DNA from 2 places in the Streptomyces sp. NPDC002788 genome. Region 1 is predicted to be linked to the other one. Evidence: riboswitches for the same ligand, from Rfam matches in the RefSeq annotation. Region 1 holds a riboswitch; the other holds the start of a gene.
What was found. A riboswitch is a leader RNA that binds a small molecule or an ion and turns the genes downstream of it on or off. The one in region 1 is predicted to bind S-adenosylmethionine.
Positions count from the first base shown of each region.

Region 2: it holds a riboswitch for S-adenosylmethionine, as region 1 does, so the genes downstream of both, ACWD1U_RS17780 (aminotransferase class V-fold PLP-dependent enzyme) here and thrC (threonine synthase) in region 1, are expected to answer to the same signal.

Region 1 covers NZ_JBSFVB010000010.1:143,296-150,345, reverse strand. Annotated here, with positions in the region: gene ACWD1U_RS20215 (NADH:flavin oxidoreductase) at 1-420, opposite strand, end outside; gene groL (chaperonin GroEL) at 600-2,222, opposite strand; gene ACWD1U_RS20205 (cold-shock protein) at 2,616-2,819, opposite strand; gene ACWD1U_RS20200 (ubiquitin-like small modifier protein 1) at 3,265-3,540, opposite strand; gene thrC (threonine synthase) at 3,668-4,954, opposite strand; SAM riboswitch class I at 4,973-5,128, opposite strand; gene ACWD1U_RS20190 (glucosyl-3-phosphoglycerate synthase) at 5,284-6,228, shown strand; gene ACWD1U_RS20185 (alpha,alpha-trehalose-phosphate synthase (UDP-forming)) at 6,302-7,050, shown strand, end outside.
Region 2 covers NZ_JBSFVB010000008.1:321,539-328,588, forward strand. Annotated here, with positions in the region: gene ACWD1U_RS17770 (SLC13 family permease) at 1-870, shown strand, start outside; gene ACWD1U_RS17775 (glycerate kinase family protein) at 881-2,092, shown strand; gene ACWD1U_RS17780 (aminotransferase class V-fold PLP-dependent enzyme) at 2,047-3,414, opposite strand; SAM riboswitch class IV at 3,580-3,696, opposite strand; gene trpD (anthranilate phosphoribosyltransferase) at 3,762-4,826, opposite strand; gene qcrB (cytochrome bc1 complex cytochrome b subunit) at 4,964-6,586, opposite strand; gene qcrA (cytochrome bc1 complex Rieske iron-sulfur subunit) at 6,583-7,050, opposite strand, start outside.

The sequences.
Region 1 (7,050 bases):
GGCGCCGATGCGCAGGCCGGAGGGGCCGACGGCCGGGGCGTCGGCGACCGGCGGCTCGCCCTGGTTGCGGACCATGCCGATGTGCCACAGCTGCGGCACGATCGTGCCGCCCGCGGCGTGCACCGCCTCGGCGACCTTCGCCCAGCCCGCGAGCTGCTCCTCGCCGTGGAACCGCGGCACGCGGTCGCTCTGCCCGGCCGACTCGTGCCCGACGTAGGTGCCCTCGGTGACGATGAGGCCGACCCCGGCGGCGGCGCGTCGCGCGTAGTACGAGACGACGTCCTCGCCGGGGACGCCGCCCGGGGAGAACATGCGGGTCATCGGCGCCATCGCGATCCGGTTCGGAACGGTCAGGCCGCCCAGCGATACGGGCCGGGAGAGGATTTCGGCGGCGCGGGAAGCGGCGGCGGCGACAGTCACGTGGGGCTCACTTTCGGATACCGGAAGGTATGTGCAAACGCATATGCCGTGCGTTTCAACCAACCGGCCCCGCCCCGGCCATCCCGTCCCCGCTGTGATCCCGCACACGCCCGAGGGCGGCACCCCCTGTCGGAACAGGAAGTGCCGCCCTCGGCAAGGACGTTGATCGACCAGGTCGATCAGAAGTCCATGTCACCGCCCGGCATGCCGCCACCGGCGGGCGCGGCGGCCTTCTCCGGCTTGTCGGCGATGACGGCCTCGGTGGTGAGGAACAGCGCGGCGATGGAGGCGGCGTTCTGCAGAGCGGAACGGGTCACCTTCGCCGGGTCGATGATGCCCTCGGCGATCATGTCGACGTACTCACCGGTCGCGGCGTTCAGGCCGTGGCCGACGGGCAGGTTGCGCACCTTCTCGACGATGACGCCGCCCTCGAGGCCACCGTTGACGGCGATCTGCTTGAGCGGGGCCTCCAGCGCGAGCTTCACGGCGTTGGCGCCGGTCGCCTCGTCACCCTCGAGGTCCAGCTTCTCGAAGACCGTGGAGGCCTGGAGCAGGGCCACGCCACCACCGGCGACGATGCCCTCCTCGACGGCAGCCTTGGCGTTGCGGACGGCGTCCTCGATGCGGTGCTTGCGCTCCTTGAGCTCCACCTCGGTGGCGGCACCGGCCTTGATGACGGCCACGCCGCCGGCCAGCTTCGCCAGACGCTCCTGGAGCTTCTCGCGGTCGTAGTCCGAGTCGCTGTTCTCGATCTCGGCGCGGATCTGGTTGACCCGGCCCTGGACCTGGTCGGCGGAGCCGGCACCGTCGACGATGGTGGTCTCGTCCTTGGTGATGACGACCTTGCGGGCCTTGCCCAGGAGGTCGATCGTGGCGTTCTCCAGCTTGAGGCCGACCTCCTCGGAGATCACCTCGCCGCCGGTGAGGATGCCGATGTCCTGGAGCATCGCCTTGCGACGGTCACCGAAGCCCGGGGCCTTGACGGCGACGGACTTGAAGGTGCCGCGGATCTTGTTGACGACCAGGGTCGACAGGGCCTCGCCCTCGACGTCCTCGGCGATGATCAGCAGCGGCTTGCCCGACTGCATGACCTTCTCCAGGAGCGGGAGCAGGTCCTTGACGTTGGAGATCTTGGAGTTCGCGATCAGGATGTACGGGTCGTCGAGGACGGCCTCCATACGCTCCATGTCGGTCGCGAAGTACGCCGAGATGTAGCCCTTGTCGAAGCGCATACCCTCGGTGAGCTCCAGCTCCAGACCGAAGGTCTGGGACTCCTCGACGGTGATGACGCCTTCCTTGCCGACCTTGTCCATCGCCTCGGCGATGAGCTCGCCGATCTGGGTGTCGGCGGCGGAGATGGAGGCCGTGGAGGCGATCTGCTCCTTGGTCTCGACGTCCTTCGCCTGCTCCAGCAGGGCGGCGGAGACGGCCTCGACGGCCTTCTCGATACCGCGCTTGAGGGCCATCGGGTTGGCGCCGGCGGCTACGTTGCGCAGGCCCTCCTTGACCAGGGCCTGGGCGAGAACGGTCGCCGTGGTCGTACCGTCACCGGCGACGTCGTCCGTCTTCTTGGCGACTTCCTTGACCAGCTCGGCGCCGATCTTCTCGTACGGGTCCTCGAGCTCGATCTCCTTGGCGATGGACACACCATCGTTGGTGATCGTGGGCGCGCCCCACTTCTTCTCGAGGACGACGTTGCGGCCCTTGGGGCCGAGCGTCACCTTGACGGCGTCCGCGAGCTGGTTCATGCCGCGCTCGAGGCCGCGCCGCGCCTCCTCGTCGAACGCGATGATCTTGGCCATGTGAAGTGGTCCCTCCAGGACTGGGGGTGATTACTTCGGACCGCGCCCGCGCCCGCGACGGACGGCCCCCGACCGGGGTGGTTCCTTGCCCCACCCGGCCCGTGGGCCTCACCGACCCGGTCCTTACGTTGTCACTCTCACCTTCAGAGTGCTAACGCAATGATTAGCACTCGACCCCACAGAGTGCAAGGCGCTCCGGCGCAGCGGGTGCTCATTGAGGGGTGGCGGTCGGGTGACGGGCGGGGGCGAGCGCCTCCGGGGGATCGGCCGGGGCGCTCAGCCACCCGCGAACACCGTCGACGGGGCCTTCGAACAGGCCGAAGGGCCCGCACCCCGGGGGGTACGGGCCCTTCTGAGAAGACCGGTCGCTTGAGCTTTGGTCGTGGTGCGCGTTCAGGCAGAGACGCGAACCATGTCGGCCTGCGGCCCCTTCTGGCCCTGCGAGATCTCGAACTCGACCCGCTGACCCTCTTCAAGGGTGCGGTAGCCGTCCATCTGGATCGCGCTGTAGTGGACGAAAACATCCGCACCACCGTCGACCGCGATGAAGCCGTACCCCTTCTCCGCGTTGAACCACTTGACGGTGCCCTGAGCCATGCCTAACTCCCCTATTACTGGCCCTTGCACAGATCCACACTTCGCGGATCCGGGTCAGACCTCACCCCCCACGGTTGGGGGCGTGCGCCGGAACGCGTCGACCGCGGCTGAATGTATCTGTCCAACTGCCGTCTGCAACAGGTCAATCGGACGAGAATTCTGGACGCGCAGGGTCCGGAATAAAGGGAGAATTCACCCGAATTCAGGGCAAGTCGGGCCACACAAAAAGAGCAAAAGCCGCGAAAGGTGCGCACACTTTGGCTACATCTTGTCGGGCTCGCGGCAGGAATTCAGGGTTCCGATCAAGGGATCGGGAACGCGTTCCCCAACTGTACCGCGCTCAATCACACAGAATTGCCCCCTCCGCTTCTCTCACGGAGGGGGCAATTCGATGAACTCTCAGTGACCGGCATTACTCAAGGTAACAACAAGCCGGTCGACCGGTTCAGCCGCCGGCGACGGCCGGGATGATCGACACGCCGGCGCCGTCCGGCGTCGCCGTCTCCAGTCCCTGTTCGAACCGCACGTCGTCGTCGTTGACGTACACGTTGACGAACCGGCGCAGCTTGCCCTGGTCGTCCAGCACGCGGGCGGCGATGCCGGTGTGGTTCTTCTCCAGATCGGCGATGACCTCGCCGAGGGTCGCCCCGTCGGCGGCGACCTCGGCCTGCCCGCCGGTGTAGGTGCGCAGGATGGTGGGGATGCGAACGGTGACACTCATCGGGGTACGACCTCCGGTTCGATTGCAGCTACGGCTGGGTGGCGCGCCTGAGGGGCGCGGGGTGGTGTCGATGTGCGGCTCCGCCGCGCGGGCGCGACCAGCCCCCACCGGCCGCGGCGAACAACGGTCAGGCGAGTCCGGCGTCCCGGAACGAGTCCAGGTTGGGTCGGATCGTCGCGGTGAGCCCGGTCCCCGCCACCGCGTCCAGCGTCTTGAGGCCGTCCCCGGTGTTCAGCACCACGGTCGTCGACGACGGGTCCAGTGCCCCGTTCTCGATGAGCTTCTTCGTCACGCCCACCGTCACACCACCGGCGGTCTCCGCGAAGATGCCCTCGGTCCGGGCGAGGATCTTGATCGCCTCGACGACCTGCTCGTCGTTCACGTCCTCCACCGCACCGCCCGTGCGCCGCGCGATGTCGAGCACGTACGGCCCGTCCGCCGGGTTGCCGATCGCCAGCGACTTGGCGATGGTGTCCGGCTTCTGGGGGCGCACGACGTCGTGGCCGGCCTTGTACGCCGCGGACACCGGCGAGCAGCCCTCGGCCTGCGCGCCGAAGATCTTGTACGGCTTGTCCTCGACCAGCCCGAGCTTGATCAGCTCCTGCAGGCCCTTGTCGATCTTGGTGAGCTGGGAGCCGGAGGCGATCGGCACCACGATCTGGTCCGGCAGCCGCCAGCCGAGCTGCTCGCAGATCTCGTACGCGAGGGTCTTGGAGCCCTCCGCGTAGTACGGCCGCAGGTTGACGTTGACGAAGCCCCAGCCCTCGCCGGCCGGGTCGCCGATCAGCTCGGAGCAGAAGCGGTTCACGTCGTCGTAGTTGCCCTCGATGCCGACGAGCTCGCCGCCGTAGACCGCGGCCATGACGACCTTGCCCTGCTCCAGGTCGTGCGGGATGAACACGCAGGAGCGGAAGCCGGCCCGGGCCGCGGCGGCGCCCACCGCGCCGGCGAGGTTGCCGGTGGAGGAGCAGGAGAGCGTCGTGAAGCCGAAGGCGCGGGCGGCCTCCAGGGCCTGGGCGACGACACGGTCCTTGAAGGAGTGCGTCGGGTTGCCGGAGTCGTCCTTGACGAAGAGCTTGCCGGCGTCGACACCCAGCTCGCGCGCGAGGTTGTCGGCCTTGACCAGCTTGGTCCAGCCCGGGTTGATGTTCGGCTTGTCCGCCACGTCGGCCGGGACCGGCAGCAGCGGGGCGTAGCGCCAGATGTTCGCGGGGCCCGCCTCGATCTTCTTCCGCAGCTCCTCGACGTCGTAGGCCGAGAAGTCGTAGGCGATCTCCAGCGGACCGAAACACTCCTCGCAGGCGAAGACCGGGCCGAGGGGCACGCGGTGACCGCACTCGCGGCAGCTCAGAGCGGCGGCCGGGCCGAGGTCTACGGTGGAGTTCGTGGTGCTTGCAACAGTCTGCACAGCCATGTGAGGCGAGGCCCTTTCTCCTCATCTTCCTCACGACGCATCTCGCCGTGAGACGGATTTGGCACCTTCCCTAGCCGGGAGCCTCGCGCTGTGGTCGCCAGTGACCTACGAGAACCGACTGGAGGGTTGCCGGGGCTTCATCGGGCCGTTTCCCTCTGCCCCTCTGGATGAGCTGTATGTGGTTGTAGGCGGCGGGCGACCCCGGACATGCGATGGTCATCCGCGTTGTTCAAGACTGTAACCGACGACCAGGACAGTTGAGGGAGTCGTCCGAACCGCGAGACGCGTCACATTCCGTCCCGCCGAGAGAACGCTAAGGAGCCGCCACGGTGCTGGAAGAAGTCGAGCGCTGGCTGAGCACCCGTTCCTGGTCCGCGAACGAACGCCCGCTCCACCGGATCCTGGCCGCCAAGCAGCGCACGGGCCGGACGGTGAGCGTGGTGCTGCCCGCCCTGAACGAGGAGGAGACGGTCGGCGACATCGCCTCCGTCATCCGGCACGACCTGATGCTGCAGGTCCCGCTCGTGGACGAACTCGTCGTCGTGGACTCGGGCTCCACCGACCGTACGTCCGAGGTGGCCGCCGCCGCGGGCGCGACGGTGGTGCACCGGGACGCGATACTCCCGCGCCTGCCCACCGTGCCCGGCAAGGGCGAGGTGCTGTGGCGCTCGCTGCTCGTCACACGCGGCGACATCGTCTGCTTCGTCGACGCGGACCTGCGGGACTTCTCGTCCGACTTCGTCTCCGGGATCGTCGGCCCGCTGCTGACCGACCCGGACGTGGCCCTGGTCAAGGGCATGTACGACCGTCCGCTGGGCGGCGCCGCCGGGCAGGGCGGCCGGGTCACCGAGCTGATGGCGCGCCCACTGCTCAACATGCACTGGCCGCAGCTGGCCGGGTTCGTGCAGCCGCTGGGCGGCGAGTACGCGGCCCGCCGCTCGCTGCTGGAGCGGCTGCCGTTCCCCGTCGGCTACGGCGTCGAGCTGGGCATGCTGGTGGACGCCCTGCACCTGGTGGGCCTGGACGCCCTCGCCCAGGTGGACGTCGGGGTGCGCAAGCACCGGCACCAGGACGGGCAGGCACTGGGCCGGATGGCCGCCGAGATCTACCGCACAGGCCAGCTGCGGCTGGCCCGGGGGCATCTGATCCGGCCGTCCCTGACCCAGTTCGAGCGCGGCGGGGAGGGCTTCGAAGCGCGCACCTACTCGGTGGACACCGAGGAGCGTCCGCCGATGGTGGAGATCGCCGAGTACCGGGCACGGCGGGCGGCCTGACCCTGGCTGTTTTCGGCCGGATGCGGCAGGTCCGTACGTTTGAGCGTTTACCGGCCGGGCTAGGTTGAGGCCTATGGGTTCGACGTACGGTGCTGCACAGGTACTGGTTGCCTCCAACCGCGGTCCGGTCTCCTACGCGGTGGGTGAGGACGGTTCGCTGAACGCCAAACGGGGCGGTGGCGGGCTGGTCTCGGGGCTGTCGGCGATCGGAGCGGACGCGGACGCGCTGTGGGTGTGCTCGGCGCTGTCCGACGGTGACCGGGAGGCGGTCCGGCGCGGAGTCGGCGAGGACGGCGTGCGGATGCTGGACATCCCCGCCGACGTACACGCGGACGCGTACAACGGCATCGCCAACTCGGTGCTGTGGTTCGTGCACCACATGCTGTACCAGACACCGCTGGAGCCGGTCTTCGACGCGGAGTTCCGGCGGCAGTGGGCGTCGTACGAGACGTACAACCGGGCGTTCGCCGAGGCGCTGGCCGAGGAGGCGGCGCAGGGCGCGGCGGTCGTGGTGCAGGACTACCACCTGACGCTGGTGCCGGGCATGCTGCGCGAACTGCGCCCCGACCTGCGCATCGGGCATTTCTCGCACACGCCGTGGGCGCCGCCGGAGTACTTTCGGATGCTGCCGGACGACGTGGCCGCACAGGTGCTGCGCGGCATGCTGGGCGCGGACCGGCTGGGCTTCCTCACTCAGCGATGGGCGGACGCGTTCGTCGCGTGCGCCGAGCGGTTCGCGGGCGGGCTCGGGGGCACGCGCATCGGCGTGCACGGACTGGGCGCCGACGCGGACTTCCTGCGCAAGCGGGCGCACGAGAGGGA
Region 2 (7,050 bases), on a different contig from region 1:
ACCCTGATCGGCGCCGGCGCGCATCTGATCACCGTGTCCGTGCTGTGGGAGACGACCGGGCAGCATGTCGGCTTCACCCAGTGGCTGCTGCTGGGTCTGCCGCTGGCCGTGACCTCCTCCCACCTGGCCGCGGAACTGGTCCTGCTGACGACGACCCGGCGCGCGGACCGCACCGGCCCGGTCCACATCACCCCCGAGCGGATCCAGGAGCACAGCGAGCAGCCGGTCACCGGCCCCTGGAGCCAGGCCGAGAAACGCTGCACCCTGCTGCTGGCCACCGTGATCGTCCTGTGGTGCAGTGAGCCGCTGCACCGCGTTCCGCCGGCCCTGGTCGCACTGATCGGCGCGGTCATCGCCTCCTCGCCCGCCCTCGGCACCGTGCGGCTGAAGGACGCGCTGAAGACCGTGCCCTGGTCGCTGCTGCTGTTCATGGCGGCGACGATGGCGATGGGCGTCGCGCTCGCCGACTCGGGCGCGGCGAAGTGGCTGGTGTCCGGGCTGCCGACGAACGAGTCCCCGGTGCTGTTCCTGGCGCTGGTGATCGCCGTCAGCACGGCGGCCCACCTGGTCCTGCAGTCCCGCTCGGCCCGCTCCTCGGTCCTGGTCCCGCTGGTCGTGGCCGCCTCCCTCGGCGTCGGGGTCAACCCGGTCGCCGCCGCCCTCGCCTCCACCGCCGCGGCGGGCTTCTGCCACACCCTGCCCGCCTCGGCCAAGCCGGTCACGCTCTTCGCGCAGATCCCCGGCACCCCCACCTACACCCCGCGCGACCTGCTGCGGCTGTCCGCCTTCCTGGCGCCGCTGACCGCCGCGCTCGTCCTGCTCTTCGCCGTCGCGGTGTGGCCGCTGCTCGGCGTGTCCGTCACCCGTTGAGGAGCCCTCCATGCCGAACCGCGTCGTCGTAGCCCCCAGTGGCTTCAAGGAGTCCCTGTCCGCCGAGGCCGCCGCCGACGCCATCGCGGCCGGCGTGCGCCGGGTCCTGCCCGGCGCCGAGATCGACCTCGTGCCCCTGGTGGACGGCGGCGAGGGCACGGCTTACGCCCTGGCCGCCGCGACCGGGGGCACGATCGTCACCGTGCCCGCGACAGGCCCGGTCGAGGAGACCGTCGCCGCCCACTTCGCCCTCCTGGGCGACGGGGACACCGCCGTGGTGGAGATGGCCGCGGTCGCCGGCCTCTCCCTCGTCCCGCACGACCTGCGCGACCCGGGCGCCACCACCACGTACGGCGTCGGCGAGCTGATCCGTGCCGCCCTCGACACCGGGGTACGCCGGATCCTGGTCGGCTGCGGCGACTCCGGTACCTCCGACGGGGGCGCGGGCGCGCTCCAGGCGCTGGGCGCCCGGCTGCTGGACGAGGAGGGCGGGGAACTCCCCCGCGGCGGCCGGGAGCTGACCCGCCTGCACCGCATCGACCCGACCGGCCTGGACGCCCGGCTGTCCGAGGTCGAACTCCTCGTCGCCTGCAATCCGTACAACGTCCTGTGCGGCGAACGGGGCGTGGCCCGGGTCTTCGGACCGCAGAAGGGCGCGACGCCGGCGCAGGTGGAGGAGCTGTCGGCGGCGCTGGAGAACTGGGCGTTCGTCCTGACCCGGGATGCCGCCGTGCCGGACACCGAGCTTCGCTTCGGCCCCGGAACGGGGGCCTCCGGCGGCCTCGGAGCCGGTCTCGCCGCCCTGGGCGCCCGCCTCCTGCCCCGCTTCGACGTGCTGCTGAACCATCTCGACCTGGACGCCCGCCTGGCCCGCGCCGACCTCGTCGTCACCGCCGAGGGTGCCCTGGACCACCAGACGCCGCGCGGCAAGGTCCCGGCCGAGGTGGCCCGCCGGGCCAAGCTCTACGGCCGCCCGGTCCTGGCCCTGGCCGGCACCCTCGGCGAGGGCGCGCACGAGGTGCCGGGCGTGGACGCCTGCCACGGCATCCTGCCCGCCCCGATGGAGTTGGCCGAGGCGCTGCTGCGCGCGAGCGAACTGCTCACGGACGCCACGGAACGCGCCCTGCGGATGATCGTCCTCGGCACCCGGCTGTCACTGGTCTCCGACCGGGCCGTTCAAGCCGAGGTGTCCGGCACGCAGCGCCCGTCCTCCGTGCGGTAGTTCCACTTCGCCCCGTCCGTCACGAGCTCCTTCACGGCCCGCACGAACCGCTCCACGTGCTCGTCCGGCGTGCCCGCGCCGAAGCTGACCCGGATGGCGTTGAGCGACTTCTCCCCGGGCGCGGCCTCGGGCGACCCGCACTCGCCCTGCGTCAGCGGGTCGCTGCCGAGCAGCGTGCGCACCAGCGGGTGGGCGCAGAACAGCCCGTCCCGGACACCGATGCCGTACTCGGCGGAGAGGGCGGCGGCGAAGTGGGAGCTGTTCCAGCCCTCGACGACGAAGGACAGGACGCCGACGCGCGGGGCGTCTTCGCCGAACAGGGAGAGGATCGGGACCTGCGGCACCTCGGCGAGACCCGCGCGCACTTTCTCGATCAGGTACCGCTCGCGGGCGACCAGGGTGTCGAACCCGGCTTCGGTGAGGGCCTTGCAGGCGGAGGCGATGGAGTAGGCGCCGATGACGTTCGGGGAGCCGGCCTCGTGGCGGGCGGCGGTCTCGTGCCACTCCACGTCGACGCCCCCGTCGTCACGCCGCGAGACCTTCCGCGAGGCACCGCCGCCCGCGAGGTACGGCTCGGCCGCGCGCAGCCAGTCGGCCCGCCCGGCCAGCACGCCGGAGCCGAAGGGCGCGTACAGCTTGTGCCCGGAGAAGGCGACCCAGTCGACGTCCAGATCCGCGACGGACACCGGGTGGTGCGGCGCCAGCTGGGCGGCGTCGAGCACGATCCGGGCGCCGTGGGCGTGCGCGGCCGCTGCGAGCTCCCGCACGGGCCACAGCTCGCCGGTGACGTTCGAGGCGCCGGTGACGCAGACGAGGGCGGGCCCGTAGGGGTCCCGGTCGGCGAGGGCGCGCTCCAGGGTCTCGACGGCCTGACGGGGGCTGCGCGGGGCGTCGAGGTAGCTGACGCGCGCGTTGCGCCAGGGCAGCAGGGAGGCGTGGTGCTCGGTCTCGAACACGAAGACCTGGCAGTCGTCCGGGAGGGCGGCGGCGAGGAGGTTGAGGGAGTCGGTGGTGGACCGCGTGAACACCACCTGGTCGCCGTCCCGGCAGTCGAGGAACTCGGCGACGGTCCGGCGGGCGTTCTCGAACAGGTCGGTCGACAGCTGGGAGAGGTACCCGGCACCGCGGTGGACGCTGCCGTAGTACGGCGCGTAGGCGGCGACGTCGTCCCAGACCCGCTGGAGCGCCGGGGCGCTGGCGGCGTAGTCGAGCGCGGCGTAGCTGACCTCGCCCCCGGTGACGAGCGGCACGGTGACATCCCGCCCCAGAACGGGCAACGGGGAACAAACGGACTGGTCGGCGGCAACAGTGGAGACGGACATGGCGCAACTCCCGTGAAGGCAGGTGGAATCCGCCCCGCGAACACGTACGGCTACGAGCGGGGGGTGAAAGGAAAGAGGATGCGGAGGCGGGGCTCTGCGGCCCTATCGCATTCGCTTGCTCACGGAAGGCTCCCTCGAACGACCAGGACCCCTGGTTTCGCGAGGGGTCCGCGCTTGCCGTAGGCCTTGCTGCCTACGACCTGGTCTTCACCCGGGGCACCCCGCCACGGACGGAGGGTTGCCGGACAGTCGGCCGGGGCCTCATGACTGTCACTCATGACCTGGACAGGAACGTACGGGAATGATCGAGGTCCCGCAACCCGCGTCCGGATTGCGGGACACCCGCGCTACTTGTTGCTCGCCGCCACCCAGCGCTCCAGGGTCCGCTTTGCGGCCCCGGAGTCGATCGATTCGGCGGCCTTCGCCATGCCGGCGCGGATCTGCTCGGCCAGCGTGCCCGCGCCCGGCTCCAGCGCCACCAGCGCCGCCGCCGAGTTCAGCAGGACCGCGTCGCGGACCGGGCCGGTCTCGCCGTCCAGCAGCCGGCGGGCGACCTCGGCGTTGTAGGAGGCGTCCGCGCCGCGCAGCGCCTCCACCGGGACCAGTTCGAGGCCCACGTCGCGCGGGTCGAAGGCCTCCTCGGTCACCTTGCCGTCCCGGACGATCCACACCCGGGACGTGGACGTGGTGGTCAACTCGTCGAGGCCGTCGTCGCCGCGGAAGACCAGGGACGAGTTGCCGCGCTCGGCGAATACGCCCGCGACGATCGGCGCCATGCGCGGGTCCGCCACACCGACGGCCTGGGCCCGGACCTTCGCGGGGTTGGTCAGCGGGCCGAGGACGTTGAAGATCGTCCTGATGCCCAACTGCCCGCGTGCCGCGCCCGCGTACCGCATCGAGGGGTGGAACTTCGCCGCGAAGCAGAAGGTGATCCCGGCCTCCTCGGCCACCCCCGCCACCCGCTGCGTCGGCAGCTCCAGATTGACGCCGAGCTTCTCCAGGACGTCCGACGCCCCGGACGCCGAGGACGCCGCGCGGTTGCCGTGCTTGACGACCTTCGCCCCCGTGCCGGCGATGACGATGGCCGACATCGTGGAGATGTTGACGGTCTTCGCCCCGTCGCCGCCCGTGCCGACGATGTCGACCGCCGGGCCCGGCACCTCGATCACGTTCGCGTGCTCGTACATCGCCCGGACGAATCCGGCGATCTCCTCGACGGTCTCGCCCTTGGCGCGCAGCGCCACCACGAACCCGGCGATCTGCGCGTCGGTCGCCTCGCCGCGCATGATCAGGTCCATCGCCCACGCGGTGTCGTCGGCGGTCAGGTCCCGGCCCTCCAGCAGGCCGTTCAACAGCAGGGGCCAGGAGCGGCCCGCCGCGGTGTCGCCTCCAGCGGGGGTCACAGCGCTCATAAGCCGCTCCAGGGTCAGGCGTCCCGCACCGCGGGACGAGAGTCTCGACGAGGTCCACCCTATCCAGGCCAGGGCACGGCGAAGGGCCCCGTCCGAACACCGGACGGGGCCCTTGGCGTGGCGTGGCGAAGCAGTGATCAGTGGTGGCCGTGGCCGCTGGTGATCTCCCGGTACTCCTCGGCGGTGGGCTTCGGGATCTGGGCGTCCTCGCCGTAGTAGGCGTCGCTGAGCTTGGCGCGCAGCTTCTCGGTGCCCTTCACCTTGCGCTCGACACCGTTCTTGTCGACCGTCGGGCCGATCTCGGCCGGCTTGTACTGCTCGTGCGCCGTGAGCGTGTACATCTGCTCCTGGCTGAGCGGCTCGTGCACCTCGATGAACTCACCGTGCGGCAGGCGCTTGATGATGCCGGTCTCGCGGCCGTGCAGCACCTTCTCCTTGTCGCGGCGCTGGAGGCCGAGGCAGATGCGCTTGGTGATGATGAACGCGACGACCGGTCCGAGGAAGAACCCGATCCGGACGAACCAGGTGACCGCGTTGATCGACAGGTGGAAGTGGGTGGCGACGATGTCGTTGCCACCGCCGATCAGCATGATCATGTAGCCGGTGATCCAGGCGACACCGAAGGCGGTGCGCGTCGGGGCGTTGCGCGGCCGGTCCAGGATGTGGTGCTCGCGCTTGTCCCCGGTGACCCACGACTCGATGAACGGGTAGAGGGCGATGATCCCGAGGAACAGGCCGAAGAGGACCAGCGGGATGAATACGCCCAGGACGAGCGTGTGACCCCAGAAGTTGATCTCCCAGCCCGGCATGGCGCGGACCAGACCCTCGGCGAAGCCCATGTACCAGTCGGGCTGTGCGCCCGTCGACACCTGGTCGGCCCGGTAGGGACCCAGGGCCCAGATCGGGTTGACGGTCACGAGGCCGGCGATGGCCGCGATGACACCGAAGACCAGGAAGAAGAAGCCTCCGGCCTTGGCCGCGTAGACCGGCAGCAGCGGCATGCCGACGACGTTCTTGTTGGTCCGGCCGGGACCCGCGAACTGGGTGTGCTTGTGGTAGAAGACCAGGATCAGGTGGCCGACCACGAGCCCGAGCATGATGCCCGGCAGCAGCAGGATGTGGACCGAGTAGAACCGGGCGACGAAGTCGGTACCCGGGAACTCCCCGCCGAACATGAACATCGAGATGTACGTGCCGACGATCGGCACGGACAGGATCGCGCCCTGGGTGAAGCGGACACCGGTGCCGGAGAGCAGGTCGTCCGGGAGCGAGTAGCCGGTGAAACCGGTGAACATGCCCAGGACGAACAGCAGGAAGCCGAACAGCCAGTTGATCTCACGCGGCTTGCGGAACGCGCCGGTGAAGAACACGCGCATCATGTGCACGAACATGCCGGCGAGGAAGATGATCGCCGCCCAGTGGTGGATCTGCCGGATGAGCAGACCGCCGCGGACGTCGAAGCTGATGTCCAGCGTGGAGGCGAACGCCTCCGACATCAGCTGCCCCTGGAGCGGGACGTAACTGCCGTGGTACTCCACCTCGTTCATCGACGGGTGGAAGAACAGCGTCAGGTACACACCCGTCAGGATGATGATGATGAAGCTGTAGAGGCAGATCTCACCCAGCATGAAGGACCAGTGGTCCGGGAAGATCTTGCGCATGTTGGCCTTGGCCAGGGAGTAGATCCCGAGGCGGCCGTCGGCCCAGTCGGCGACCCGCTCTCCGGCGGGTGCCTTTCCACGTGTCTGTGCAGTGCTCATCCGCGCTCCCAGAAAGCAGGGCCGACGGGCTCTTCGAAGTCGCCGAGCGCCTCGAGGTAGCCCTCGTCGTTCACGCCGATGCGGAGCTGCGGCAGGGCGTGACCGGCGGGACCGAAGATCACTCGGGCACCGTCGGAGAGGTCGAAGGTGGACTGGTGGCAGGGGCAGAGCACGTGGTGCGTCTGCTGCTCGTACAGGGAGATCGGGCAGCCTACGTGGGTGCAGATCTTCGAGTACGCGACGATGCCCTCGTGCGACCACTCGAGCTCGCGCTTGTCCTTGATGTTCTCCGGCTGGATCCGGACGATCATCAGGGCGGCCTTGGCGATCTCGTTCTGGAACTCGTGGTCGTGCTCCTCCAGGCCCTCGGGCTTGGCGAAGGTCAGCGAACCGACCGCGACGTCGGAGGGACGCAGCGGCTGGTTCGTGTTCATGTTGACGAGCAGCTTGCCCCTGGACCACAG